One region of the Tissierella sp. MB52-C2 genome, then DNA from elsewhere that is predicted to be linked to it. Evidence: riboswitches for the same ligand, from Rfam matches in the RefSeq annotation. Region 1 holds a riboswitch; each other region holds the start of a gene.
The links. Region 1 has a riboswitch for cyclic di-GMP ahead of RBU61_RS11580 (S8 family serine peptidase). Riboswitches for the same ligand answer to the same signal wherever they lie in the genome.
Positions count from the first base shown of each region.

Region 2: linked by a shared signal. The riboswitch ahead of RBU61_RS16290 (transglutaminase-like domain-containing protein) and the one ahead of RBU61_RS11580 (S8 family serine peptidase) in region 1 are both predicted to bind cyclic di-GMP.
Region 3: linked by a shared signal. The riboswitch ahead of RBU61_RS09790 (type II secretion system protein) and the one ahead of RBU61_RS11580 (S8 family serine peptidase) in region 1 are both predicted to bind cyclic di-GMP.

Region 1 is NZ_CP133261.1:2,312,075-2,314,354, forward strand. Features, by position in the region: gene RBU61_RS11580 (S8 family serine peptidase) at 1-1,232, opposite strand, end outside; cyclic di-GMP riboswitch class I at 1,353-1,437, opposite strand; gene RBU61_RS11585 (aspartyl-phosphate phosphatase Spo0E family protein) at 1,923-2,099, shown strand.
Region 2 is NZ_CP133261.1:3,234,715-3,236,994, forward strand. Features, by position in the region: gene RBU61_RS16285 (ABC transporter permease) at 1-22, shown strand, start outside; gene RBU61_RS16290 (transglutaminase-like domain-containing protein) at 64-852, opposite strand; cyclic di-GMP riboswitch class I at 866-950, opposite strand; gene RBU61_RS16295 (SpaA isopeptide-forming pilin-related protein) at 1,148-2,280, opposite strand, start outside.
Region 3 is NZ_CP133261.1:1,939,120-1,941,399, reverse strand. Features, by position in the region: gene RBU61_RS09795 (type II secretion system F family protein) at 1-1,027, shown strand, start outside; cyclic di-GMP riboswitch class I at 1,094-1,183, shown strand; gene RBU61_RS09790 (type II secretion system protein) at 1,322-1,735, shown strand; gene RBU61_RS09785 (prepilin peptidase) at 1,763-2,280, shown strand, end outside.

The sequences.
Region 1 (2,280 bases):
GGTTCTCCCCTCAGTTGGTTTCCAGCAGCAAATACTGGAACAATTCCTGCCGCTCTCCATGCTCTTACTACTCCTCTAAACCAGTCATTGATTCCAGTACCGCCACCCCAGGAATTATTAATTATATCTGGTGCATTTGCAGCATTTCCACCTGGTTTAAGCATCCATTGTCCTGCTGATATTAATTGGTTTGCAGATCCTCCATTTGGTCCCAATCCTTTTGCAACTATAAATTTAGCTCCAGGTGCAACACCTATTGCGTTTTTACCTGATGGCTCCTGTCCTAATATAGTACCCATTACATGAGTACCATGTGGTAATTGTGAATCATCATATGGAGTTGTTCTTCCAGCATATGCATCATACCAGTTCCCATTATGATTTACTGCTCCAGTTGCTGGATTATACCCTCTGTATTTATTTTTCAAGGCTGGATGATTCCATGTTACCCCTGAATCAATCATACCTATTACAACTCCTGTACCATCAATCCCGTATGTGCTCCACACTTTATCAGCATTTACTATTTTTATATTCCACTCAATATCTGATGGTAATACAGCTTTAGGGGTAATATCACTTGCTCTCATGGTTTCTTGCATTTCTTCTCCAATAACTTCAAATTTACCTTCCTCAACTTCAATTTCTTCTGCTATATCTGTTTCTTCTTCTACTATCTCAATTATACCTTCAGGATCTCTAGTATAATCATTTAGGTATATCTTTTCATTAAAATAAACCTTTTCTACATCATTCATAAGTGCTATTTTATTAACTACATCCTGTGTAGCTTTTATATATATCATGTTGACTATATAATAGGACTCATATTCTTCTATATTACCATTTTTAGTTTCAGTTTCAATATATTGTAACAATCTATATTGTGTTCTTTCAACAATGCTTTCTAACTCATCAATGACTGCTTCTCTAGTCAATAATTTCATTTCGTCATTGTCAAGCTCTAAAGAATTTAACTGTAATCTTTCATCATTAGCTATTCTTTCTACATCAGCTTGTTCTCTTAATTTAACTAAAACTTCAACCTTATCTTCCCCAGAATCAAACCTATCAAATACTTCACTTGATATCTTATCCTTTAACAATTCTTGATTACTTTGATTTGTATCTAGGTTTTCAGCAAAGGATACAAATGAACTAAGCGTCAAAAGCATTGCTATCATCATAGATACAAAAGATTTACTTTTTCTTGATTTAAAAAAGGTTATCAATTTATATTCCCCCTAGTTTTTAAGATTTTAACTAAGAAACATCATAGAAGATTTAAGTTAATCAAATTACACCCCCTTTGGTTATGATAACGGTTCCCTCCTTTCTATTCCTTTTCCTAATCTGGTGGCTGGACTGTCATTGTATTTCACTTTAGACTCTAGGACTTTGCGTCTCAGCCTTCCAGGTTATTTGCTAATATTATTTACTCTATATTCTTATGTCAGATTACTGTGAATATTCTTTAAAGTATATCATATCTTCTAGAATATATAGATATGTTAATTAAAATCCTGTGATAAATTTAGTACATTTTATTTTAAATAATTAATTAAATAATAGTGCACTTCTCCTTTGTAAGGCAGATTCAAATATTAAATATGCTTCTATAAAAAATAAAGCAATTCCCTAGGTATTAATGTTGCATTAAAGAAGTAATTGCAAGTTGACATGGAAAAATTTATGTAATGAAAAAAAACCTTGCATTAAATTGTTTTTAACCAGAAAACAATGAAATGAGGTTCTTTTTTATGGATCAATATAATAATAAAACAGTTTTTAGTAAATTAATAGAAGTAATTATATGTAAACTTCTAATAAGTAAAAGTAACATGAACTTAATAGTCTTATTTTATTCCAACAGCATATTTATTTATTAATTAGCACATCCTATTATTCAGGAGGTGCTAATTTTGTCTGATATAAAAGATCTAATGAAAAATATAGACGAATTAAAGAAAAACTTAAACATTTTACTTGATAAGAAGGACTTTAATTTACAAGATGAAGAAATAATAAAAGCTAGTCAAGAATTAGATATTGCTATAAATAAGTATAATGAATTAATTATTAAGAATGTCAAAAAATAAAAAAACTAGAGATTTCTCCTAGTCACTTCTTCTATATCATTAAAATAGCTAATATAGATACTATTATGAATTAATTCTACATCAGTCAAATAATATTTGACTGAATGTTTACTTTACTATAATTTATGGTATAATATAAATAAGGTAATCGGATTCACATAAATGCGATTGCCACAAAAGA
Region 2 (2,280 bases), 920 kb from region 1:
TAAGATGTTAAAAGATAAATAATCATATAATAACTAAAATAACAAGGGATATCCCTTGTTATTTTAGTATTCTTTTTCTATTTTATAATCTTTTCCATCTTTTATCATAGGAATAGATTTGTTTCCTTTTTGCTTGCCAGCATCATAAGTTGTATCTATAATAATCCATTCATTGCTATCTGCTAAATATACTTGGTTCCATGCATGATATTCATTTATATCATTCTTATGTCCCATAAGCAGTTTAGTAGGTAATCCTACTGACCTAGTCATTGCTGCAAATAGAGATGCATAGTCATAACATATTCCTTTTTGTGATTTTAAAGTTTCATCTATTTTTGGTATATAGTTTGAGCTTAACTTATTTGCCTTGTCATTATCATAGCTTACATTAGTTATGATATAGTTATAAATTGATTCTACCTTTTCCTTATTATTCTTAGCGTTTTTAGTTAATTCCTTTGCCTTTTTTATGGCATTCATATCATTGTTCCAATTAATCATTTGAATAGATTGTAGATATACTTCATTTGAATCTATAGATTTTAATGTAATAGTTTCCTTAGCAATTTGTTTAAATTTATTGCCTCCTGCATTTTCTAACACCAATACAGTATATTCACCATTTCCAAGTTGTAAAGGTATAGTCTCGTTTCCCTTTAATATATAATCATAGCTTGTACTACCTTTGCTAACTCTTACTGCTCCAACTTTACCATTATTGTAGTTAATATTTATTACTCCGCTATTCACTTGAGATTTATCAATATAACCACCAGCTGCTTGAGCCACTGTTGAAAATAATAACAAAGTCACAACTAGCAAGAGTATAATACTATGTTTTCTAAACATAAAAAACTCTCCTTTCGGTAACTGGCTGCCATCTTATTTCTAAGGAAGGCCCTTTAGTTTTGCGTCTCTAGCTTTCGCTAAATTTGCCTTTATCGGTGGAAAGCACCAATAAAATATATTTATTTTCTTCAGTTTATCATATCTTCCAATTCAAGTAAATAGGAATTTCGTCCTAGTTGCTTGAATTATCTTATAGAGATTTGTATTTATTATATACCCAATACTTGTTGTTTAAATCTGGTTTCAAATATGAACAAAAAAGACAGAGAATATTAATATTCCCTGTCTTAGAGTATTAGACTGTTCTTCTTCTTAGAACTATTCCCACTACTATGAATAATAGCCCTACAAGATAGATTAATATTGAACCTACTTGCCCCGTCTTTGGTAGTGTAGGTGCTTTTTGATCTGCATCTGTTCCACCTAATGGAGCATCTACATCTATTTCTATTAATTCCTCTGTTCCATCTGGATGTTTTAGAACAAAACTATCCTTTCCTGTAAATTCTGGATTCGGAGTATATTTCCAATTACCATCTTCATCAAACTCAACGGTTCCGCCCTTTGGTGGTGTAATAACTATTGGTATTTCCGGTTCCTCTGGCTCTGGTACCTCTGTTATTTCCACTGGCTCCGTCGGGTCAACAGGCTCTGTTGGCTCTGTTGGTTTTTCTGGATCTACTGGTGGTTTTGTCGGTGGTTTTACTGGTGGTCTGACTGGTGGTTCTGGATCTGTTGGATCTGGTCCTGGTCCTGGGTTTACTGGAATCCTAGTATTTTTCACTGTCAGAGATACTTCTATATTCTCACCATCATCTTCGCCATTTACAGTAACACTATATTCTTGTCTATTTAATCTATAGCCTGATGGTGCTTTTGTTTCACCTATGGTATAAGTTCCATATTCCAACTCTTCTACCATAGCTATACCATCCCTATCTGTAGTTACTGTATCTATTACAGCTCCTTCAATATCTCTAACTTCAAATATTGCTCCTGATAAACGTCTATTTTCATTTGCATTGTCTACTTTAATTATCTTTATTCTTCCAAGCTCAATATTTGTTACTATTAGAGCATTATCATTTATATCCTTTTCCACAGTTACTCCATCTTCTTTAATGGATATGTGATATGCTTTTTCTACTTCAAGTTTATATCCTTCTGGTGATTTTATTTCCTTTACTTGATATTTTCCATAAGGTATATTCTCAAATAGGACTATACCTTTGTCACCACTTATTGCAACTATATTTTTTCCGTCTTTATCAAGTACTGGATTTTTTCCATTCTCATCATATAGAGCAAACTTTGCACCTTCTAATGAATTACCATAGGCATCTTGTTTTAGTAGTTGTATATTTCCTCTAATTTTGGTGTTATGGAAAATGAATTCTTGTGTAACATCATCATTTGATTCATTAACTG
Region 3 (2,280 bases), 370 kb from region 1:
TAAGAAAAAAGATTTAGCAGTATTTTGCCGACAATTTTACACCATGCTAGATGCAGGAATAGGTATAGTAAAATGTTTAGAAATATTAGAGAAACAATCTCAAAATAAAGCCCTAATTAAGGCTTTAAGCGGTGTCTATGAAAGTGTACAAAAAGGATTTACATTATCAGAAAGCATGAGAAAACATAAAAAAGTATTTCCTGGTCTCCTTATAAATATGGTTCAAGCAGGGGAAGTAAGTGGAAACTTAGATACTATAATGGAAAGAATGGCAGTTCATTTTGAAAAGGAAAACAAATTGGAAAACAAAATTAAATCAGCCATGATATATCCAATAATTCTTAGTATAGTGTCCATAGGTGTAGTTATATTTTTACTTATAGCAGTAATGCCTACATTTATTGGAATGTTTGAAAGTAGTGGGCAGGCCCTGCCATTACCTACACAAATACTACTAAATATAAGCAATTGGCTAACAGAGTTTTGGTATTTATTCTTAGGAGGAGTAATTTTAGCTGTGGCTGGGCTCATATTATATAAAGAAACACCATCTGGAAGAATAACATTGGATACTATAAAATTAAAGATACCAGTAGTAAAGGATACTAATGTAAAGATAATAACATCAAGATTTACAAGAACATTATCAACACTTATGTCTAGTGGTATACCACTATTGGAGTCCATAGAAGTGGTAGGTAGAGTAGTGGGAAATAAAGTAGTAGAAAATAGACTGGAAAAATCCATGGAAGATATAAGAAAAGGAGCGACTTTATCAAATGCAGTATCAGAAACAAGAATATTTCCACCAATGGTTGATTCAATGATAAAAGTAGGTGAAGAATCAGGAGCATTAGACGATATATTATATAAGACAGCAGACTTCTATGACGATGAAGTAGAAGTAGCTTTACAAAGACTGACAACACTAATGGAGCCAATAATGTTAATAGTCATGGCTCTAATAATAGGATTTATAGTAATAGCAATGGCAATACCAATGTTTGATATGGTAAATACAATCTAAAATTTGACAATTAAAAACATAATGTAACAGGAAATAAATAAATTAAATTAATTTAGCGAAATTCCTGTATTTCCAGGGCAAAGCTAGGGAAACCTAGTGACGCAAAGCCTGAGTCTAAAATTATCTAAGGATAAAAATGATCGTTCGGCTGCATAAATAGTTGTATTATTTATGCAGTTTTTTTGTATAAAAAAGCTAAAAACTCAATTTTCAGACACTTTAAAGGTGGTGATTTAAAAAGGAGATAATTATAATTATATGAAGTTTTAGCAAAAAAATTAAGGGGGGAAAGAAATGTTAAAATGGTTTAATGAAAAAATGAAGAAAAGAAAAGGATTTACTTTGGTGGAATTAGTAGTAGTTATTGCAATATTGGGGATTTTAGCGGGAATTGCTGTGCCTAAGCTATCTGGCTCAAGAAATAGTGCAAAGGTATCAGCACATAATGCCAATGTAAGGATATTGAAGAGTACAGCAACAATGTATTTAGCTGATTATCCTGATGCTCATGACTCTACAAATGATACAGAAATAACAGCTGAGGAGAATTTTAAAAAATATTTCGATAAAGAAGAAACACCTAAAACTTTTGATAATAAAGAGTTTAAAGTGTCCATAACTAAAGAGGGAGATATAAAGGTAGAACCAGGTGAAGTGGGAATTAAAGATGGAGAAATCAAAGTAGTAGAAGAAGTAAAAGAAGATTAAATAACATCAACAAAAGGAGCAGTACAAATGACTATACTAATTTCCCTATACGGATTATTAATAGGTTCATTTTTAAATGTATGTATATATAGGATACCAAGGGATGAGAATATTGCCTATCCAGCATCCCATTGTCCAAATTGTAATACAAATCTAAAATGGTATGATCTAATACCAGTACTTAGCTTTATACATCATAAGGGGAAATGTGGGTACTGTAGGGAGAAAATCTCCCTTCAGTACCCAATAGTTGAACTACTCAATTCTATTATCTATTTATTCATCTATAAGAAATATGGGTTAACACTAGAATTTTTCTTTTATGCAATTATTTTTTCTATACTTATTACAATAACTTTAATAGATCTAAAGGAAATGATTATTCCAGATATATTAGTAGTTTTAATTTTAGGAATTACTACTATCTATAAAGTACTTTCATACATATTATATAATAAACCACCACAGCTATTAAATAGTATAGGAGGCCTAGTTTTATCTGCTTTATTATTTATACTAATTATTTTAGTTTCACAAGGTGGAAT